DNA from 3 places in the Allorhizobium sp. DMC15 genome. Region 2 is predicted to be linked to each of the others. Evidence: predicted binding sites of a transcription regulator. Region 2 holds the regulator's gene; each other region holds the start of a gene.
The links. The regulator LexA, encoded in region 2, represses DNA repair genes until DNA is damaged. The targets are predictions, from matches to a motif close to TGTTCNNNNTGTGTTCNG.
Positions count from the first base shown of each region.

Region 1 (7,655 bases), on a different contig from region 2:
GCACGAAGTTCGCGACCGCCGATCTGATCGGCGTTCCCGTCCAGATCATCGCCGGGCCGCGCTCCGTGGCATCGGGCGAAATCGAACTCAAGGACCGCCGCACCGGCGCCCGCGAGACGATGACGATCGAGGCGGCGATCAACAAGTTGACCGCCTGACCTTGGCAGCGTGACGCTGTCGGACTGATCTGAAGGCAAGGAGTGAGCATGGCGAGCAAGGCTGCTGGCAACGAGACGGCAGGATCCGGAAAGGGCTCGCCTGCGCGCGCCTTTTCAGGATTCGAGCGCATGGTGGCCTGGCGCTACCTGCGCGCCCGGCGCAAGGAAGCCTTCATCTCCGTGATTGCCGGTTTCTCCTTCATCGGCATCATGTTGGGGGTCGCGACCCTCATCATCGTGATGGCTGTCATGAACGGGTTCCGAACGGAACTCGTCTCCCGCATTCTCGGCATCAACGGCCACATGATCGTGCAGCCTGTCGACCAGCCGCTCAACGATTATGCCGATCTTGCGACGCGGTTCAGCGGGGTCGCCGGGGTGAAAATGGCGCTGCCGCTCGTCGAGGGGCAGACGCTGGCCTCTGGTCGGGAAGGTGCCGGAACCGGCGCACTGGTGCGGGGCATCCGCCCCGATGACCTGACCAAGCTGTCCGTGGTCTCTTCCAACATTCGGCAGGGCGACATGGTGGGCTTTGCCGCAGGGCAGGGCGTACTGATCGGCTCTCGCATGGCGGCCCAGCTTGGTCTTTCGGCCGGCGACACGATCACGCTCGTCTCGCCGGAAGGCGACATCACGCCGCTCGGCGTCAATCCGCGGGTCAAGTCCTATCCGGTGTCCGGCATTTTTGAGATCGGCATGTCGGAATATGACGCCTCGATCATCTATATGCCGCTCGAAGAGGCGCAGCTCTATTTCAATGTCGAGGGTATCGTTCAGTCGATCGAACTCTTCATCGACAATCCGGATGACGTCGACCGTTTGCGGCCGCTGATCGAGCAGGCCGCCGGCCGACAGATCTTCGTCACCGATTGGCGCCAGCGCAACCAGACCTTCTTCTCGGCCCTGCAGGTCGAGCGCAACGTCATGTTCATGATCCTGACGCTGATCGTGCTCGTTGCCGCGCTTAACATCATTTCCGGCCTGATCATGCTGGTGAAGGACAAGGCGAGCGATATTGCCATCCTTCGCACCATGGGGGCGACCTCCGGTGCCATCATGCGCATCTTTTTCATGACGGGCGCCGCAATCGGAACGGCCGGCACCTTTGCCGGCGTCGTGCTTGGCATCGTGGTCTGTCTCAACATCGAGAGCATCCGCCAGTTCTTCTCCTGGGTTTCCGGTACGGTGTTGTTCGATCCCGAACTCTATTTCCTCAGCCAGCTGCCCGCTGAGATGAACGTGAGTGAGACCGTTTCCGTCGTGGTCATGGCGCTCAGCCTCTCCTTCATGGCGACCATTTTCCCGGCCTGGCGGGCTTCGCGCCTGGATCCGGTCCAGGCCCTGCGTTACGAATAAGGATGCCGATCCCGATGGCCAACGACATCGTTCTGTCTCTCGCCGGCATCGACCGCCATTATGGTCAGGGCGAGACCCTGCTCTCGATCTTGAAGGGGGCGGATTTTACACTGCGGGCCGGGGAGACGGTCGCGCTGGTCGCGCCCTCCGGCACGGGCAAGTCGACGCTTCTGCATGTCGCCGGGCTCCTCGAGCATCCGGATGGTGGTGAAGTCACGCTCGGCGGCGTCGCCTGTCAGGAGCTCCCGGATGAGCAGCGCACGGCGATCCGGCGCAACTCGGTCGGCTTCGTCTATCAGTTTCATCATCTGCTGCCGGAATTCTCCGCGCTTGAGAACGTGATGATGCCGCAACTGATCGCGGGTCTCACCCGGAAGGAAGCCGCGGAGCGCGCAAAGCAGCTTCTCGACTACATGCGTGTGGGCCACCGCGCCGACCATCGGCCGGCCGAACTCTCCGGCGGCGAACAGCAGCGCGTGGCAATCGCCCGGGCCGTTGCCAACGCGCCGCTCGTTTTGCTGGCCGACGAACCGACCGGCAACCTCGATCCGGAGACCGCGTCCTATGTCTTTTCTGCCCTGGAAGCCCTTGTGCGCCAATCAGGGCTTTCCGCGATGATCGCCACGCATAATCACGAAATCGCCCGGCGGATGGACCGCTGCGTGACTCTCGTGGACGGCAAGATCGTCGAAATCCAGGCCTGAACCTCTTTCATCATTCGTTCTGATTGTGCGAGCGGGGATTTTGTTCCCGCGCGAATGCTGGCTTTTTTAGGGTTGACAAAAGAACAAGAGGGGAACAAAATAAAAACATAGAGGAAATAGGAGACAGACATGACCGAAATTATTCGCGACGTTGCTGCATTCACCTCCATGGCCGTCTTTGTTGCCAGCATGACCCTTTTGATGCTCGCTCTCTGAGAGCTCCTTCGAAACCTGTAGACACCTGCCGATCGCGACAAACGTGACTGGACTTCGCAGGCGCGAACACCGAAAATCTCGGTGATTCAAAGCAATGCGAGGATATGGCGGTATGGGCGAGAGCACGAGCGGGATCGACACGCCGACGGGATTGTCGACCGGGCCGGGTTTCGTGCATCTTCGGGTGCATTCGGCTTATTCTCTGCTGGAAGGCGCATTGCCGCTGAAGAAGATCCTCGGCAAGGCCGTCGCCGACGACCAGCCGGCGATCGCGATTACCGACACCAACAATCTGTTCGTTGCGCTCGAATTCTCCCAGAAGGCGATCGGCGACGGCGTGCAGCCGATCATCGGCTGCCAGCTGTCGATCGATATGGAAGATTCGACGGGAGAAAAGCGAGGCGGCAACGGCCATATGCCGGATCTTCCGGCCATAGTCGTGCTTGCGTCTGATGCTGCAGGCTACGAGCGGCTCGTTGACCTTGTCAGTCGCGCCTATCTTGGCGGGGATGCCGGTCAGCCGGTGCATGTCAAACTGTCATGGCTGCGCGAAAGTGGCACAGACGGCCTGATCGCCTTGACCGGGGCGTCCGGTGGCCCTGTGGATCGTCCGCTGCGCGATGGTCACGCCGCCCAGGCTGAGACGCGTCTTCTGGCGTTGAAGGACCTCTTCGGCGATCGCCTCTATGTCGAATTGCAGCGTCATGGCGCTTACGACCGCAGCCATGAGCGCCGCATGGTCCAGCTCGCCTACGATCACGACCTGCCGCTGGTCGCCACCAACGAGGCCTTCTTTCCGGCGCGCGACGACTACGACGCCCATGATGCCCTGATGGCGGTCGCCCACAATGCCATCGTCTCGAATGACGATCGCTTCCGCCTGACGCCGGATCATTATCTCAAGAGCCGCGCCGAAATGCAGGCGTTGTTCGCTGACCTGCCGGAGGCGCTTGAGAATTCCGTCGAGATCGCCCGCCGCTGCTCCTTCGTGCTCTCAACCCGCAAGCCGATCCTGCCGCGCTTCACCGGAGGCAGCGACGATCCGGAAGAGGCAGAACGCGAAGAGGCGCTGGAACTGCGCCGCCAGGCGATCGAGGGTCTCGACAATCGCCTTGCGGCACTCGGCATGGCGCCAGGTTACGAGGAGAAGGATTATCGCGAGCGGCTCGAATTCGAGCTCTCCGTCATCGAGCGCATGAAGTTCCCCGGCTACTTCCTGATCGTTTCGGACTTCATCAAATGGGCCAAGCAGCATGACATCCCGGTCGGACCGGGCCGTGGCTCGGGCGCGGGCTCGCTGGTCGCCTATGCGCTGACCATCACCGACGTAGACCCGTTGCGCTTCTCGCTGCTCTTCGAGCGCTTCCTCAATCCGGAACGCGTCTCGATGCCCGACTTCGACATCGACTTCTGCCAGGAGCGCCGCGAAGAGGTCATCCGCTACGTGCAGCGCAAATATGGCCGCGAGCAGGTGGGGCAGATCATCACCTTCGGATCGCTGCAGGCGCGTGCCGCCTTGCGCGACGTTGGCCGCGTGCTCGAAATGTCCTATGGCCAGGTCGACAAGATCTGCAAGCTGGTGCCGAACAATCCCGCCAATCCGACGCCGCTCTCCAAGGCGATCGAGGAGGAGCCGAAGCTGCAGGAGGCTGCGGCCGAAGAGCCGGTCGTCGCCCGCCTCCTCGAAATCGCCCAGAAGATCGAGGGTCTCTACCGCCACGCCTCGACCCATGCCGCCGGCATCGTCATCGGCGACCGGCCGCTCTCGAAGCTGGTGCCGATGTACCGCGATCCGCGCTCTGACATGCCGGTCACCCAGTTCAACATGAAATGGGTGGAGCAGGCTGGCCTCGTCAAGTTCGACTTCCTCGGCCTGAAGACGCTGACTGTACTGAAGACCGCCGTCGATTTCGTCGTCGAGCAACGCGGCCACAAGGTGGATCTGGCGGCCATCCCGCTCGATGACAAGCTTACCTACGAGATGCTTTCGCGCGGCGAAACGGTCGGCGTCTTCCAGGTGGAAAGTGCGGGCATGCGCAAGGCCCTGATCGGCATGCGTCCCGACTGCATCGAGGACATCATCGCGCTCGTTGCCCTCTATCGCCCAGGCCCGATGGAGAACATCCCGGTCTACAATGCCCGCAAGCACGGCGAGGAAGAACTCGCTTCCGTCCATCCGAAGATCGACTACCTGCTCAAGGAAACGCAAGGCGTTATCGTCTACCAGGAGCAGGTCATGCAGATCGCTCAGGTGCTCTCGGGCTATTCGCTCGGCGAAGCCGACCTTCTGCGCCGCGCCATGGGTAAGAAGATCAAGGCGGAGATGGACCAGCAGTCGGCCCGTTTCGTCGACGGCGCCATGAAGAACGGCGTCTCCAAGCCCCAGGCCGAGAACATCTTTGAACTGCTGGCGAAGTTCGCCAACTACGGCTTCAACAAGTCGCATGCGGCCGCCTACGCGATCGTCTCCTATCAGACCGCCTATATGAAGGCGCATTATCCGGTCGAGTTCCTCGCCGCGTCGATGACCCTCGACATGGCGAACACGGAAAAGCTCGTCGACTTCCGCCAGGATGCCGGCCGTCTTGGCATCGAAGTGGTGCCGCCTTCGGTCCAGACCTCTTACCGCCACTTCCAGACGGGTCCGAACCGGATCTATTACGCCCTCGCGGCGATCAAAGGCGTCGGCGAAAACGCCGTCGAACACATCGTCGAGGTCCGCGGCGACAAGCCTTTCGAAAGCTTGGAGGACTTCTGCCTGCGGATCGATCCCAAGCAGATCAACCGTCGCGTCTTCGAAAGTCTGATTGCCGCCGGTGCCTTCGACTGCTTCGGCCGCGATCGCGCCGAACTGATCGGCAGCCTCGACCGCATCATGGGATATGCCCAGCGCGCCCAGGAAAACGCCGTCAGCGGACAGTCCGACATGTTCGGGGCGGGTGGCGCCAGCGGTCCGGAAAAGATTGCCTTTGCGCCCTATACCCCGTGGCTATCCTCGGAAAAGCTGATGCGCGAATTCCAGGTCCTAGGTTTCTACCTGTCGGCCCATCCGCTCGACGCGTATCGGCAACTGCTCGACAAGCTCCGTGTCCAGAACTTCGCCGACTTCTCCGTTGCCGTCAAACAGGGCGCGAGCGCCGGCCGTCTCGCCGGCACCGTGATTTCCAAGCAGGAACGCAAGACCCGCACCGGCAACAAGATGGGCATCGTCACCTTCTCCGATGCCTCCGGCCAGTATGAGGCGGTATTGTTCTCCGAAGGTCTCAACCAGTATCGCGACCTCCTGGAGGCCGGAAAGTCCCTCGTCATCACGGTCGCCGCCGAAGAGCGTCCCGAAGGCATCGGCCTACGCATCCAGACGGCGCAATCGCTGGAAGAGCAGTCGATCCGCATGCAGAAGGCCATGCGCGTCTATGTCCGCGATTCCGGCCCCTTGCGTGCGGTGGCCGCCCACCTCAACGCCCGCGGCGACGGCCTCGTCTCCTTCATCGTCATCAAGGACGAGGGCAAGCGCGAGATCGAGGTGGAGCTCACCGAACGTTTCCGAATCTCCCCGGAAATCGCCGCCGCCATGCGCTCGACGCCGGGCGTCCTGGATGTCGAACTGGTGTAAGGGCGCTCAGCCCTTCGTCCGCGTCACCGTAATAAAATCCGTGCCGTCGCCCGTTTCCGGCCCGATGCCGCTATCGGAGATGGTGATTGAAGAGCCTTCGCTCAGCATCATCTCGATCTTCGCCCTGACGTCGCCGGGAATGTCGAGACGGGAGAGCGCTGCTTCCGCAGTAAATACCGCCCGATCCTCGGCGGGTTCGGTGATGCCGAGGCGCTTCAGCGTCGGAGCGGGCAGATGGTTGTCAATGCTGACGCTCTGCCATTCCACCTTGCCCTTGAAGCGGTCGACATGGCTCGCCTCGAGGAAATGCGTTCCGAGGCCTTTTTCCGGTTCGCGAATACCGATGGCCGCCTCGAACACCGGCTTGAACTTCTGCCGCACCATGATCTGGCCATCGAGCGGCTTTTCGCGCCCGGCCGAAGCCGAGAGCGCTGCGATGAAGCGAGGTGACAGGATCTCCCCGTCCTTCTCGATCGATTTCCAGCGCTTGTAGCCGTGGATCGCAGCAAGCGTCTGACTTCCCATGACGCCGTCGGCAGCACCAGCGTCGAAGCCGAGTTCGGTGAGCATTTCCTGCACGTCGCGAACCTCGTCGCGCTGGCTGCGCCGGGTGATGAGGATGCGAAGCGGCGGCTCGTCTTCCAGCACGAGCTGGGCCTGGGCACCCATCTTCGGCAGCACCTCGTTCATCGCCACCTCGACAGGGGCCAGCGATGCCTCGATCTTGGTCGGCCGCAGTTCGGCGTCCGACAGCAGGCCACCTTCCGGAACGGGCTGACGGGGGGTGAACAGGTTGGCATGCGTGACGACCGCCGGTGTCACCGGGTCATCGGTGATGATCACATGGGCGCCGCGTTCCGTCATCGAAAACAGCGTTTTGGCAAAGCCGTTCGGCAATCGCACGCAGCCATGCGAGGCGGGATAGTTGGGCACCTTGCCCTCGTGCAATGCGATACCCGACCAAGTCAGCCTCTGCATGAACGGCATCGGCGCGTTCGAATAGATGTTGGATTCGTGGTACTTACGCTTTTCCAGGATCGAGAAGATACCAGATGGCGTCGTGTGTCCCGGCTTGCCCGTCGACACCTTCGAGGTCACCAGCAACTCTTGGCCGTCATAAACGGTCAGCGTCTGGGTCGCCTTGGAGACGTAGATCTGCAAGGGGCCGCGATCGGCGGCGAGTGAGGGGGTGGAAAGGGCACTGCTGGCCATGAGGCCGAGGCTGAAGGCGAGGGCGAAACGCTGGAACATGATACGACCGGGATGACGCAAAACAGGATGGCGCCATGCTACCCGGCGAAGTTTAAGAAAAGTTTCGCGATCGCCTGTGCAGCCGCGCTCTACACGGATGTTTGATCGGTTGTCCCCAGTCTTGCTCGATCACGAACCCGGCGTTGCCGCCCTGCGCCGCCCCTGCAGCTGCGGCGAGGCGACGGCCAGCAAAAGGGCCGCGATCGGCAGGGCGAAGGCATGGCCGAGATGCTTGAAACCGAGCGCACCGACCAGTCCACCGAAGAAGAACATCGAAACGATCGGCAGCAGGATCGACAGCTTGCGCCGGTCGACGGGGACAGGTGGATGGGAGAGCAGGCGGGCGATGCCGAGATA
Region 1 is NZ_JBQUZB010000001.1:1,638,185-1,645,839, forward strand. It holds gene proS (proline--tRNA ligase) at 1-158, shown strand, start outside; gene ACT53S_RS08105 (lipoprotein-releasing ABC transporter permease subunit) at 207-1,514, shown strand; gene ACT53S_RS08110 (ABC transporter ATP-binding protein) at 1,529-2,218, shown strand; gene dnaE (DNA polymerase III subunit alpha) at 2,547-6,047, shown strand; gene ACT53S_RS08120 (L,D-transpeptidase family protein) at 6,054-7,298, opposite strand; gene ACT53S_RS08125 (YoaK family protein) at 7,428-7,655, opposite strand, start outside.
Region 1: a site for LexA is predicted at 2,298-2,315, ahead of dnaE (DNA polymerase III subunit alpha). Genes of this name have one in related genera too.

Region 2 (7,655 bases):
GAGACCGCCGACGCCAACGGCGACCGCCGCACGGGCGAGCGTTTCAACGAATTCGCGCTGGCCGCCGGAGGAGCCGCCCTGCCCGCCCGGCTGCTGCACCGAATGCGTGGCATCAAAGACCACCGGCGCACCCATACCCGCCATGATCGGCAGCGAGCGCATGTCGGAGACCAGCGTGTTGTAACCGAAGGAGGCGCCGCGCTCGCAGAGGAGGACATTCGGATTGCCGCTGGCATTGAGCTTGTTCAGCACGTTCTTCATGTCCCAGGGCGCCAGGAACTGGCCCTTCTTGACGTTCACCACGCGGCCGGTCTTGGCCGCGGCGACCAAGAGATCGGTCTGGCGGCAGAGGAAGGCCGGGATCTGCAGGACGTCGACCGTCGGGGCGACGGCCGCGCACTGTTCTTCCGTGTGGATGTCCGTCAGCACCGGGATGCCGTATTCCTTCTTGATGTCGGCGAAGACTTCCATTGCCTTTTCCAGACCGATGCCGCGCTCAGCCGACAGCGAGGTGCGGTTCGCCTTGTCGAAGGAGGACTTGTACACGAGGCCGAGGCCAAGCTCGCGGCACAGCTCCACCAGACGACCGGCGATCATGAACGCATGATCGCGGCTCTCCATCTGGCAAGGGCCGGCAATCAGGGCGAAGCGGCCCTTCTGCGAGAAGACGGCCCGGCCCTCGCCTTCACCGACGACGACTTCGGAATTGGTCACAGTGCTCATTTCAACTCCTCGAAGGCGAAGGCGACACCCTGGCCTTTCTCCGGCGCGACAACGAGGCGCGCTCCTGTTTTGTGATAGCGGACGCCATTAGCAGCGAGGCAGGCTTCTGTCACGCCGAGATCACGGCTCGCGACCACAACCACCGCCCCGAGCAGACCCCGTTCTTCGCGCGCATCCGAGAACCCGTATCGAGCCGACAGTCCATCTGGTGTCAGGACATCGACCCTGGCATTGGCCGCTTCGATCGATAGTCCGAAAGAATCGGCCGTGACGTCGCGCTGCCGCAGCGCCGTCTCCAACAGATACTGGAAATCGCTCGGATTATTCTCGCACAGCACCACGCCTCTCAGGCCTGCTGCCGCGTTGGCGTGGTCCAGCAAAGCACCGCGATCGGCGGGCAAGGGGTTCACGCGCTCACAGGCGAAAGCAAAAAAGTCGGGCGAGCGCAGATCGGCGGCGAAGGCCAGCCGAAAAGATCCCTCTACTTTGCGGCCATTGGGAAAGCGAAACTCGCGCGAAAAGCCCAGCAGTTCACCACCGCTCAAACCTTCGGCGACAAAGCTCGCATGATCTGCTCCGGCGTCATCGGTCTTGACGACGATTGCCGAGAGACCCTCGCCCCTTCGGAACCGAAAAGCCTGGTCACGCGCGACAAAAACATTCCCGGCCCGCACCGCCGACAGACAGTCTTCCCGGCTGCCGACGGCAAGCGGTTCGAGATAGGTGTCGTCGCGGAAGAAAACACAGGCGTTTTCAGTGCCGAAAGGGTGACGAGCATCGGCTGCCACGGTGAACCCAAGGCGGCTTAGCCGCTGTCTGGCAGTAACGAGATCGATCACCGGCAGCACAAGGTGGTCCAAAGCGCGCGGCAAAGCGGGAACAGGCGACATGAAGATACTCCGTTACGACCAAACTAGGAATTACCCGAGCGCTTTGTAAGGGCCTCGATCGCCTCACGGAGCGCATCGATCTCGGCCCGGGTGTCGCGCAATTCCTTCAACACCTGCTCATCGATCTTGTGGTGGAGCGCGAGAACCTCGATCTCGGCCTTCAGATTGATCTCATAGTCCTTCGCGGCCATGAAGCGGTCACGCTCGGCCTGGCGGTTCTGGCTCATCATGATGATCGGCGCCTGAATGGCGGCCACCATCGAGAGGATCAGGTTCAAAAAGATGAAGGGGTAGGCGTCAAACGGACGGGCTACCAGGATCACCGTGTTGAGAACAACCCAGGCGAGGAGGAAGACAACGAAGCCAATGATGAAGCTCCAGGAGCCGCCGATCCGGGCAATCGAATCGGCCAGACGCTGACCGAAACTTGCCCCGGCGAGAAAGTCCTCGCCGGCATTGGTCGACACCGTTCGGCGCTGGCGAGCCTTGACCAGAACCTTCTTCTCTGCCGATGTCAGTTGGTCGGCCTGCTTCCCGAGCAGAGTGTTCTCCAAGTCTTTCAGCATGGTGTAACTCACAGAGATTTCAATTCGTTGCTCGGACTTGCTCCCGGCTGTCTGGCTGCCAGCATCGATCGGACATGCAAGGTTGCCAGCACCCGGCCGAAGACGCCTATCGCATTTTCATACGGGTTGTTCACGGAAATTTATCTACTTGCGGAACACATATGGAACATATAGTGTCTGTTCTGGATTTGTTTCACAAACGGGGCCCCGCATATGCTGACGCGCAAGCAACAGGAACTGCTTCTCTTCATTCACGAGCGGATGAAAGAATCGGGTGTGCCTCCGTCCTTCGACGAGATGAAGGACGCCCTCGACCTGGCATCGAAGTCCGGCATTCACAGGCTCATCACGGCGCTTGAAGAACGGGGCTTCATCCGGCGGCTTCCCAACCGCGCGCGTGCTCTTGAAGTGATCAAGCTACCGGAGGCCTATACGCCCAGCCTGCAACCGCGGCGTGGGTTTGCGCCAAGCGTCATCGAAGGCAGCCTGGGAAAGACGCCGCCGCCTGCCCCGGCGCGTCCCAGCAACGACGATCAGAATGCGTCGGTCAGCGTGCCTGTCATGGGGCGCATCGCCGCCGGCGTGCCGATCTCGGCTATCCAGAACAACACGCATGACATTACCGTTCCGGCTGAGATGATCGGTTCTGGCGAACACTATGCCCTGGAGGTCAAGGGCGATTCGATGATTGATGCCGGTATTCTCGACGGCGATACCGTGATCATCCGCAACGCCTCGAACGCCAATCCCGGCGACATCATCGTGGCATTGGTCGATGACGAGGAAGCAACACTGAAGCGGTTTCGCCGCCGTGGTGCCTCGATCGCGCTGGAGGCTGCCAACCCGGCCTACGAGACACGCATTTTCCCGCCGGACCGGGTCAAGATCCAAGGGAAGCTTGTCGGCCTGATCCGGCGCTATCACTGATCCGTCGCCGCGCCGTCATCTGATGTCGTGGCGGCCAGAGGCTGGGGTCTGGTTGCCAAAAGGGCGGCCTTGAAACCGTGTTGGGAGGCAGTCCCCCCGGTTCGCCAGTCGTAGAGGCGATGCACCGTCCATGGGCGTGGCGGGCCTGCCAGCGCTGACGTGACTTCGATTTTTCTTTCGTGGCGATCACCAAGCCGCAACTCGAGAGCGCCGCTTGCGCGCAATGTCGTTTCGCTGATCAAGATCGCGCCTGAATTGCAGCGGGTCAGGCGGCTGCGGACGCCGAGCACAACGATGTCGGCGACGTCACAGGCGAGGCCGGCAATATCGGCGCGGTCGATGACGAGCACGGTCCAGAGGCCGGCAATCTTTGCCGCACAGGCACCGCGAGCGCAGGTGAAGCGGTCGCCCGCGGCGGATCCTGCCAGTTGGTCCAATACCTTGCCTGCCTGTTGTTTTGTCACCGCATCCCATGTCTCCTCCTTTTTCCAATCGGCCGGTGGCGGGAGGACGAGTGCGTCTGTTTGGTCCGGTGGCCGATGATTTTCGACACCGAGCGCAGGCTTCCACTGGTCAAAAAGGAAGGTCGATGGACGCACGCGGTTGGTAGCGAGGGTCTTCGCCTCAGCATCGCTTCGCGGCCTCGGCCAAAACGCGACGAGGCGGCCATCCTCGCTGACCAGCAGATCGGCCGGCCTATCTGCTGGACGCAGCCAGGACGCAGCCAGCGTGACGATCAAGAGAACGCTCCCGGCGTGCCGTAGCCGCGTATGCAGTAACGTGATCAGCAGGAGCGCGGTCACGGTGAGTGCTGGAAACCAGCCCGGCTGACGCGGGATGAGCGCCGCCTCATCCCAGCCGGCGACGGTGTGCGCAACCTGCAGGACGAGATCAAGTCCGAGACCCATGATCCAAAAGAATGGGGCATCAAGGCCGAGCGGCATCATCAGCATGGCGATGAAGCCGGCCGGCATGACCACGATCGAGATCAGCGGCATGGCCGCCAGATTGGCCTCAAGCCCGTGCATGGACAGGCGATGGAAATGCGTGACCGCAAAAATGGCCGTCGACAAACCGCCAATCAGGGATGTGGCGAGCGTCCCACCGACGAATTTCAGCACAAAGCTTGCCAGTTTGCCCGGGACCGATTGGGGAGCCGGCCAGAGGGTGCGCGGCCTCGTGCGCCAGGCTGCATAGCCAGCGATCAGGGCTGCCGTCGCGGCAAAAGACATCTGAAAACTCGGCCCCATGACGGCGGAAGGCTGCACGACCAGGATCAGGATCGCCGCGACAGACAGGTTGCGCAGACTGATCGCGGGCCGGTCGATCAGCACGGCAACCAGCAAGATCGCGGTCATCAGATAGGCGCGCAATGCCGAAACCTGGTAACCGGATATGAGGACATAGGCGGTCGCCGCCAGAAGTGCGCCGGCGGCTGCGATTTTCTTTATGGAATAGTGCTGCGCTAAACCCGGAAGGAGGCTCAACAGTGCCCGCAGGCCGACAAAGAAGATACCGGCGGCAAGCGCCATGTTGAGACCGGAGATCGCGGTGATATGGGCAAGCCCCGAAAGCCGTAACGCATCCGTCGCCTCCTGCGACATCGAGCGCCGTTCACCGGTGATGATGGATGCGGCGAATGCGCCGGTATCGCCGGGCAGTACGGCATGGATACGATCGGAGATCCGGTCGCGCAGGGAAAACAGCCATCGATCCAGCCGGGTCCACGGGTCCACGACCGGCGAGGCAGCCGTCGCCGGCCGTTCCGGAGCGCCAAGAAAGAACCCCACCGCGCCAATCCCGGCATAATAGCTCTGAAAGGCAAAATCGTTGAGACCGGGCAGCGCCGGGCCCGACGGCGGCGACAACCGCAGACGGCCGGTGATGCCCTCGCCGATCCTGAACCCCTCATGTTGGCTTCGGGCCAAGACCGAAATGCGCTGCGGCGCGCGGCGCAGAGCCGGCTCGGCGGTCGCCGCCACGCGGATGACATAGCGCCATTCGCCGGCCGACCCCGCCTCCCGCCGCTCCACCTGGCCGGTGACCGTGGTCACCACGGGAGAATCGAGAAGGATCGTCGCGGCTCTCCAGTTTTCAGCCTCGGCCAACACCATGCCGGCGATGGCAAGAAGGGCGGAGAGCGACAGGGCGCGGCTCATCGTGCCGGCAAGGGTCATGAAGAGAGCGCTTGCGGCCAAAGCGGCAAGGAAAAGCAGGATCTCCGCGGCGGGCGGCGCAGGGAGATTGAACCAGCACAGAGCGCCAAGCCCGATGCATACGGGTACGAAATGAAAGAAGTGCCCCTGCCGGCCCTCCCATTCGATCGCCTGGCGGACACCGTGAGCTCGTCGCCGGGACTGTTCGACCAGTCGGTCTATCCTGTCTGTTGTCGGCCGAGCTATCGCAGAATGGCTGGGTAAAGCAGGCGTTGGATCCCTGGGTGGCGCGAGCGCGCCCTCCCCTTCGATGTCCAGCTTCTCCTCCGGTCGATACAACACTTGAAGCAACCCTGCTGATGGGGAAAAACACCACGCCCAACAACAATCAAAGCGTGCATGAAGCTTTGCTGCAAGCGCAATCTAACGTGCAAATCGATTAGAACCGTCCGGTTCGATTGGTGCCGATTTCGCAACGCACAATTTGCCCTTTGGATAGCTTGGCATTAACTTCCGTATCATATAGCTACATCACACGCTTAACCGATGGCGGCTTTTCGGAGACGCCTTCCCGCCACTTCCGGAGGATCAGCATGACGGACAAAAGCGCTACTTTGAAACTCGGTGACAAGACGGTCGACCTGAGCGTCAAGGCCGGCACGATCGGCCCTGATGTCATCGACATCGGCGCCCTGTACAAGCACACGGGCACCTTCACCTACGACCCGGGCTTCACGTCCACGGCATCCTGCGAATCCAAGATCACCTATATCGATGGCGACGAAGGCACGCTGCTGCATCGCGGCTATCCGATCGAACAGCTCGCCGACAAGGGCGACTTCCTGGAAGTCTGCTATCTGCTGCTCTACGGCGAACTGCCGACGCCGGCGCAGAAGAAAGACTTCGACTACCGCGTCACGCACCACACCATGGTGCATGAGCAGATGAGCAAGTTCTTCTCCGGCTATCGCCGCGACGCCCATCCGATGGCTGTCATGGTCGGCACTGTCGGTGCGCTCTCGGCCTTCTATCACGACTCGACCGACATCACGGATCCGCATCAGCGCATGGTCGCCTCGCTGCGGATGATCGCGAAGATGCCGACGATCGCCGCCATGGCCTACAAGTACCATATCGGCCAGCCGTTCGTTTACCCGAAGAACGATCTCGACTATGCGTCCAACTTCCTGCGCATGTGCTTTGCCGTGCCGTGCGAAGAGTACAAGGTGAACCCGGTTCTGGCGCGCGCCATGGACCGTATCTTCATCCTGCATGCCGATCATGAGCAGAACGCGTCGACCTCGACCGTACGTCTTGCCGGTTCGTCGGGCGCCAACCCGTTTGCCTGCATCGCAGCCGGCATCGCCTGCCTCTGGGGTCCGGCCCATGGTGGCGCCAACGAAGCGGCGCTCAACATGCTGATGGAAATCGGCTCGGTCGACCGCATTCCGGAATACATCGCCAAGGCCAAGGACAAGAACGATCCGTTCCGCCTGATGGGCTTCGGTCACCGCGTCTACAAGAACTACGATCCGCGCGCCAAGATCATGCAGAAGACCATGTACGAGGTGCTGGAAGCGACCGGCCATGGCGACGACCCGTTGATGAAGGTGGCGCTCGAGCTCGAGAAGATCGCGCTCAACGACCCTTATTTCATCGAGAAGAAGCTCTACCCGAACGTCGACTTCTACTCCGGCATCACGCTGCGCGCACTCGGCTTCCCGACGACCATGTTCACCGTTCTCTTCGCGCTGGCCCGTACCGTTGGCTGGATCGCGCAGTGGAACGAGATGATCGAGGATCCGCAGCAGCGCATCGGTCGCCCGCGCCAGCTTTATACCGGCGCACCGAAGCGCGACTACAAGCCGATCACCGAACGCTGATCGCCCATCACGTTTCTTTCGAAAGGCCGGCGCGTTGCCGGCCTTTTTTTTATTCCCGCCATCAGCTTTCGTCTTCCGGATGCCGTGCAAAGACGGTTGCCATGGCCTTTCGGGCATCGATTGATGCGGTCCAAGACCGGAGCGAGTTCATCACATTTCGGTGGTTCTGCGCCGCCGACCGGATCCTGCCGCTTTTCGGCCCGATATGCCTTCAATTCCGTTGATCTTTGTTCTAAGGAAGTCCACCCGCTTCGCTTGATGCGAAGATCAGTCAAGAGGTTCATGCGTCCCGATGCTCGTCATATTGAGAAAAGTTTCCCAGACCCTTTTCGCCAAGATCCTGCTGCTGCTGCTGGTGGTTTCCTTCGGCGTCTGGGGCGTTTCGGCTTCGCTGTTCACCAGCAATTCCGATACGGTGGTCGCCGTGGGCGATCAGACGGTTTCGACGCGGGACTTCGCCTTTGCCTATCAGCGCCAGGTCGCCGATCTCAGCAACCGGTTCGGCACTCA
Region 2 is NZ_JBQUZB010000003.1:267,546-275,200, reverse strand. It holds gene kdsA (3-deoxy-8-phosphooctulonate synthase) at 1-723, opposite strand, end outside; gene ACT53S_RS15610 (VOC family protein) at 720-1,613, opposite strand; gene ACT53S_RS15605 (DUF1003 domain-containing protein) at 1,637-2,179, opposite strand; gene lexA (transcriptional repressor LexA) at 2,393-3,106, shown strand; gene ACT53S_RS15595 (ComEC/Rec2 family competence protein) at 3,100-5,604, opposite strand; gene gltA (citrate synthase) at 5,856-7,145, shown strand; gene ACT53S_RS15585 (peptidylprolyl isomerase) at 7,438-7,655, shown strand, end outside.

Region 3 (7,655 bases), on a different contig from region 2:
GCGGCGAGGACCGGAATGAGATCACCGTAGCCAGCCTTGTCGAGGCCATCATGCTTCAATGCCCAAAGCAGCGTGATGAGTTCGGCCGGTGCCGGCTTTAGAAGGGCCGGCATGAAGATGTGATAGGCGCCGAAGCGCACGCCATAGCGACGCATCGATGCGCGGCCGTCCTGATCGAGCGACTTGACATCGTCAGCCACGTCACGACGGAACAGCACGCCCAGGTTCTCGACCAGCTGGAAGGCCAGCCCCTTGGCGAGACCCTGCAGATCTTCCGCGCGCGACAGGTCGTCGAGCGGCTTCAGGACCGTTGAGATGTGATGATTGACGAAACGCTCGATGCGGGCGGCCACGTGATCTCGAGCGGCACCCGTGAGCTGTTCGTCGGCAAGCACGATGACGCGCGGATGCAGGATATGATCTGTCCCGACCAGACGGGCAACCGGATCCCCAACCCAGCGGACGAGGCCATCGGAGCCGATCGCGAGATCGCCATTACCGGAAGCGTGCAACCGCGCGGCCCGGGCTTCGAATTCCAGCGCCAACGCACGATGGGCCGCAGCCTCCACGGCCTTGGCATCCGGACCTTCCATGCCGGAGATCGGCGTGAACCGGAAACCGGAGAGTTGTCCCATGGCATGGCCTTCCACGAAGACATCGCCGTTCACACTGATTTCAGCTTCCAACATTGCATTCTCTCTCAAGCGCTTCATGAGCACAGATGTCCTGCGATCAACAAAGCGTTTCGTCAACCGTTCATGTAACGCATCGGACAATCGGTCTTCGATTTCCCGCGTCTTTTCTTGCCAGTGTGTCGGATCAGCAAGCCAGCCAGGCCGATTCGACACGTAAGTCCAAGTTCTTATCTGCGCGATTCGCGCTGATAACGTATCAATTTCACCGTCGGTGCGATCTGCCCGGCGCACCTGATCGGCAAGAAAATCTTCGTTGACCGTCCCGCGCCGAACCAGATCGAAGTAAAGGCTCTGGATCAGGTCGGCATGCTGTGCCGGCGTAATGCGCCGATAGTCGGGCAGTGCGCAGGCTTCCCACAGTTTTTCCACGCGCTCCGGCCGGTCCGCGATATCCGCGATTTCCGGATAGCGGGACAGGTACTCCAGCGCCTGCTGGTCTGTCGCAGGGAGCGCCCGGGTCAGTCCCTCAACCCTCGGGACCGCATCGAGGCTGCGTTGTAGCGCCGCAACGGAGGAAAAGTCGAAATGTGCCGTGCGCCACTGAAGAACCTTGACCGGATCGAACACATGGGTCTCAAGCCGCTCGACGAGCTCATCATCGAAGGGATCCACGCGCCCAGTCACGCCGAAGGTTCCATCCTTCACATGACGGCCCGCACGACCGGCGATTTGTCCCAGCTCCCCGGAATTCAGATTGCGGAACTGATAGCCGTCGAACTTGCGGTCCTGGGCGAAAGCGACGTGATCGACATCAAGGTTGAGTCCCATACCGATCGCATCGGTCGCAACGAGATATTCGACGTCTCCCTCCTGATAGAGGCCGACCTGGGCGTTGCGTGTACGTGGACTGAGCGCACCAAGCACCACGGCCGCTCCGCCCCGTTGCCGGCGGATCAGTTCGGCGATCGCATAGACTTCATCAGCCGAAAAAGCGACGATCGCCGTCCGTTGCGGCAAACGGGTAATCTTCTTCTGGCCGGCGTAGAAGAGCTGCGACAGGCGCGGCCGCTCAACGATCGTGATCCCAGGCAGAAGCTGGATGAGGATCGACTTCATCGTGGCGGAGCCAAGCAACAGCGTCTCTTCACGACCTCTGAGATGCAGAAGGCGATCGGTGAAGATGTGGCCCCGCTCGAGATCTCCCGCCAACTGTATTTCGTCGATTGCGACGAACGCGGCTTTGGTCTCGCGCGGCAGCGCTTCGACGGTGCAGACCGAGAAACGGGCATTGGGCGGACTGATCTTCTCTTCGCCCGTCACCAGCGCGACATTGGCCACCCCTACCCGCTCGACCACACGCGTATAGACCTCGCGGGCCAGGAGACGCAGCGGCAGGCCGATCAGACCCGAGCCGTGCGCAACCATACGTTCAATGGCGAAATGGGTCTTTCCGGTATTCGTCGGCCCCAGCACAGCAGAGACACCGCGACCGCTCAAAATCATGGGGTGGGTATTCAATGACCGCTCCACTTGTCGGACGCCCCTCTCCTCGATGTCGGGCAGCCTTGGCCAACACATGGCGACGAACACCGGCAAAGGCAAGCCGCTTGTGGACCAGGGCAGGAAAAACCTCACAAGCCCATGATCCGAATCAGTTTTTTCGCTGGGGAACACTGCGGGAACGAATCGGAGACGAATCGTTGACTCCTCCGAGTCCGGCTTTGTTCACGGCTAGATATCGAAGCGACTCTGCCGGGTTGGCACCAGATGCTGAATCTTATGAATCCGCCACCAACGCTTCCGCCGACGGCAAACAACGGTTCCACCCGATGGAACCTCCTCGTCGATGATCACGTTTTCGGGGTCGAGGTGATATGATGACGTTGACGCCCCCGCCTGCCCACTGGATCGGATCGAATGAAACGTCGGAGCAGAAATTCGTTCTGATCCACGGCATGGTCATGGCCCCCGCCTTCTGGGAGGTCTATGCGCCGGCTACTGTGCGCGACGGCCATTCGCTCGCCTATCCCTTGCCCGGCCACCATCCTTGGAAGCTCGATCAGCCAGGCCAGCCGCCGCAGGCACGAGACGTGGCGAGGGCCTATGCTCAGGCAATTAGACGCGATTTCGGGGGGCGGCCCGTTCATTTGATCGGCCATTCCACGGGCGGCTTCGTGGCTCTGCTGATCGCACGCAGTTTCCCCGAACTGGTTCGCTCCGTCGTCTTGATCGGCGCATTCGCCTGTGGACGTTTCGAGGGACAAGAGCGCTTGGCAGCGCGTCTCTTGCGTGTGCCTCGCATCGGGCCGTTCCTCTTTCGACAATTCTTCAATCGGTGGATCGCGACACCCGAACAATTCCGCTGGGGCTCGATTGAATGCGTTTACGACAAGGATTGCCCTTGGCAGAACGACAAGGCGACCGATGCGATGGAAGAGGTACGGCGTCAACTGGCAAGGGCGCGACCGGAGGATATCGCGGCCTGCATCCGCTTCATGTCCGCAACGAGCCTCCTTGGCGAGCTTCACGGTATAGCAGCACCCGTTCTCAATATCGTCGGCGACAACGACGCAATCGTTCCGCCCGCCCATCAACTGCGTGTATCCCGATTGCTGACGCGTGTTCAGACCGTGATCCTGAAGAACTGCGGGCACTTGCCGATGGTCGAGCAGCAAGAGCGAACAGAAGGCATTATTGGCTCCTTTATCGATACCATTGAGGCCCTGGGCTTGAAGCCAGCAGAACCGCTGGCAAACCCGCGCACACGAACGGCAATGGCTGACGCCCTGGGGCTGCTTATGGCCGCGACGAAACCGAGGGAACAAACCGTCGTCACTCGCGTTCAGTCACCACAGAACGCAAGGTTCCACATCGGCTTAGGAGAGGCCTCATATGAGCACAATTCTCATCGTCATTCTGATTCTGCTGTTGATCGGCGCACTGCCGACCTGGGGGCATAGCCGCAGCTGGGGTTACGGCCCGTCTGGCGGTCTTGGACTGGTGCTGCTCATTCTCATCATCCTGATGTTGATGGGTCGAATTTAACTCGAGTGAAAAGGGATAGGACGATGAAGAAGGTCATTCTTGCAATTGCGTTGATCGCGCCGCTGGCGTCTTGCACGCAGACTGAACGCGGCGCCGGCATTGGTGCCGCCTCCGGCGCCATTATCGGTGGCGTGGCAACCGGCAATGTCCGCGGTGCAGCCGTTGGTGCAGCCGTCGGTGGCGTCGCAGGTGCCCTGATCGGCAACTCCCAGGAGCGTGCCGGCTACTGCGTATACCGTGATCGCTACGGCCGGACCTACGAAGCGCGCTGCCGCTAAGGCCAGAGCTTCCCAAAAAGCCGTCGGACCGCAAGGTTCGGCGGCTTTTTGTTGTCTGCTTTAACCTTTCGACCAAAGCCGGAACGAATCGACGACGAATCGCGGACTTATCGGTCTTCCCGGTTTGTTCACCGCTAGATATTGTTGAATAACAATTGGTTAACCATAGGGCGCCGTGGATATTAACGAGTATGCACCCCAACTGGTCCGCTATTCGTTAATCAACCCGCTGACTTGCTGTGGATTTGGAAAGACTGTCCGGGACCGAGACAGGCAGAGCGCTGAACATGCAAAAGGCCGGCACTGGGCCAGCCTTTTGATCCTCAGTCAGACACTGAGCCTAGACGAAAAACTGTCCGCCATTGGCGGAGATGGTCGACCCCGTGATGAAGCCGGCATCGTCGGAAGCGAGGAAGACGACGCAGCGTGCGATCTCGTCCGGCTCCCCCAGACGGCCCACGGGGATCTGTGGGATGATGCGCTCGTTCAGCACTTTTTCCGGAATGGCGCGAACCATCTCCGTCCCGATGTAACCGGGGCAGATGGCATTCACGGTGATGCCCTTGGCAGCACCCTCTTGCGCGAGCGCCTTGGTAAAGCCGAGATCGCCGGCCTTAGCTGCGGAATAGTTCGCCTGTCCCATCTGGCCCTTCTGGCCATTGATCGAGGAGATGTTGATGACGCGGCCAAAGCTGCGATCGCGCATGCCGGTCCAGACCGGATGCGTCATGTTGAAGAGGCCGGTGAGGTTGGTGTTGATCACCTCGCCCCACTGCTCCGGCGTCATCTTGTGGAACATGGCGTCGCGCGTGATGCCCGCATTGTTGACCAGAACTTCGACCGGACCGAGGGCTGCCTCGACGGCTGCGATGCCATCGACGCAGGCCTGATAATTCGACACATCCCATTTGAAGACCGGAATACCGGTTTCCGCTTCGAAAGCCTTTGCCTTTTCCTCGTTGCCGGCGAAGTTTGCCGCCACCTTATAGCCGGCATTTTTCAGCGCTACGGAAATCGCCGCACCGATGCCGCGTGTGCCGCCGGTCACCAAAGCCACTCTGCTCATACTGTCCTCCCCGTTTTTTCTATCTGGGTTCCCGTCTGGATCGACCGCTGCTGTTCCCGTCGCAACGGCATGACTTCACCATCCCGGCCTGAGGCCGGGACAGAGCTTCATGATGTCAGTGATGAGCCGGCGCCATGTTTGGCTTTCCGGATCAGAATGCCTCGAGGCACATGGCAACGCCCATGCCGCCACCGATGCAGAGGGTGGCAAGACCCTTCTTCGCGCCGCGACGCTGCATCTCGAACAGCAGCGTGTTGAGAATGCGCGCACCGGATGCACCGACCGGGTGGCCGATGGCGATTGCACCGCCGTTGACGTTGACGATCGAGGTATCCCAGCCGAGGTCCTTGTTGACCGCACAGGCCTGCGCCGCGAAGGCCTCGTTGGCTTCCACGAGATCGAGATCCGTGATCTTCCAGCCGGCTTTTTCGAGCGCCTTGCGCGATGCCGGGATCGGGCCCGTGCCCATGATCTTCGGATCGACGCCGGCCGTTGCCCAGGACACGATACGGGCGAGCGGAGCAATGCCGCGACGCGAAGCCTCGGCCTCGGTCATCAGCAGTGCCGCAGCCGCACCGTCATTGATGCCGGAGGCATTGCCGGCAGTGACAGTGCCTTCCTTGTCGAAGGCGGGCTTTAGCTTCTGCATGCTGTCCAGCGTTGCGCCGTGGCGAATATATTCGTCCTGATCAACGGTCACATCGCCCTTGCGACCCGGCACCATGACCGGAACGATTTCATCCTTGAAGCGACCGGCAAGCTGGGCGGCTTCCGCCTTGTTCTGCGAGGAAACGGCAAAGGCATCCTGTTCGTCGCGGGTCAGCTGCCACTGGCGGGCGACATTCTCCGCGGTCGTCCCCATGTGATAGCCGTAGAAGGCGTCCGTCAGACCGTCCTTGATCATGGTGTCGACCATCTTCAGGTCGCCCATCTTGGTGCCGTTGCGCAGATGGGCACAATGCGGCGCCATGGACATGGATTCCTGCCCGCCGGCGATGATGATCTTCGCGTCACCCGTTGCGATCTGCTGCATGCCGATGGCAACCGCACGCAGGCCTGAACCGCAGAGCTGGTTGAGGCCCCAGGCGGTCGCTTCCTGCGGGATGCCAGCCTTCATCGCAGCCTGACGCGCCGGGTTCTGACCCTGGCCGGCGGTGAGGATCTGGCCAAGGATGACCTCGTCGACTTCGGCAGCCTCCACGCCAGCGCGTTCCAGAACCGCCTTGATGGCGACAGCACCCAGATCATGTGCGGCAACCGAGGAAAGGGCGCCGTTGAACGAACCGACCGGCGTTCTGGCAGCGCTGGCGATAACGATGGACGGACTGGTCATGGACGTCTCCTCCGAAATGTTTGTGTTTCGAAAGAAACTGTCAAAGACTGCCGCCGGTGTCAAACAGGATAAACCTTGTCCGACCGTTCTTTGGTTGCAGAATCCTGTCTTTCGTCAAATCGCTTTCGTGCGTTGCACAAAGAGATTGTCACCAGCCTTCATTTGCGCTTACATTCTTGCCTGGGAAGAGCAAAAATAACTGAAAAACGACGGGTTAGGAGACAGCAATGGCCAAAGCCGATGGCGAAATCGTGATCAAGAAATACGCCAATCGACGCCTCTACAATACCGGCACGAGCACCTACGTGACGCTTGAGGACTTGGCCAAGATGGTCAAGAAGGGCGAGGACTTCATCGTCCAGGACGCCAAGTCCGGCGAGGACATCACGCATTCCGTCCTGACCCAGATCATCTTCGAACAGGAGTCCAAGACCGGCAACACGCTGCTCCCGATCTCCTTCCTGCGCCAGCTCATCAGCTATTACGGCGATCAGATGCAGATGGTGGTGCCGAGCTTTCTCGAACACTCGATGAAGGCCTTCACCGAGCAGCAGACGCAGATGCGCGAGCAGATGACCAAGGCCTTCGGGGATCATCCGCTGTCGAAGAACCTGCAGATGCCGATGCAACTGATGGAAGAACAGGTCAAGCGCAACACCGAGATGTTCCAGCAGGCGATGCAGATGTTCTCGCCTTTCCTGGGCGGCCAGCAGCCCGCCAAGGAAACCCGTAAGGCCGAAGCCAAGGATATCGACGAGTTGAAAGAACAGTTGCGGTCGCTTCAGAGCAAGCTCGACAATCTGTGATGCGAGACAGGGCCCCGGAAGGGGCCTTTTTCTTGTCGGAGGTCAGAGGCCGATCGAAACGTCCCGGCCGGCGGCACGATTGGAAATGGTAAAACCAGCCACGACATCGATGAAGGCAATCACCATCAGCGTGAAGAACAGCTGGGTAGCTGCATCCCGGACCAGCAGGAACTCGACAAGAAACGCGACAAAGACCAACATGGACAACATGTGGTTTATGAGCGAGCCGCGCGTGCTCATGGTCGCCTTCAACACTTCCAAGAACAGCGCAATGAGCGCCGTCAACACCACGATGTCACCCAGGGTTATGGTCCAGACCGCGCCCGAAAGCATCGGCACGGACATTAGCGTGCTGGCAAAAGATGGCAAACCACTTCCTAGCATGACGGCGTTGTAGAAAACAAACGGCACGATCATCAGGGGTATGGCAACAAACATCAGACATCCTTCCTCACCTGGAGCTCCTCCCGCCAAGCTGACGGCCCACTCCCG
Region 3 is NZ_JBQUZB010000004.1:304,741-312,395, reverse strand. It holds gene ACT53S_RS19085 (helicase-related protein) at 1-2,138, opposite strand, end outside; gene ACT53S_RS19080 (alpha/beta fold hydrolase) at 2,510-3,595, shown strand; gene ACT53S_RS19075 (DUF3309 domain-containing protein) at 3,528-3,680, shown strand; gene ACT53S_RS19070 (YMGG-like glycine zipper-containing protein) at 3,704-3,958, shown strand; gene phbB (beta-ketoacyl-ACP reductase) at 4,299-5,024, opposite strand; gene ACT53S_RS19060 (acetyl-CoA C-acetyltransferase) at 5,176-6,357, opposite strand; gene phaR (polyhydroxyalkanoate synthesis repressor PhaR) at 6,585-7,163, shown strand; gene ACT53S_RS19050 (hypothetical protein) at 7,206-7,601, opposite strand.
Region 3: a site for LexA is predicted at 2,302-2,319, ahead of ACT53S_RS19085 (helicase-related protein). Genes of this name have one in related genera too.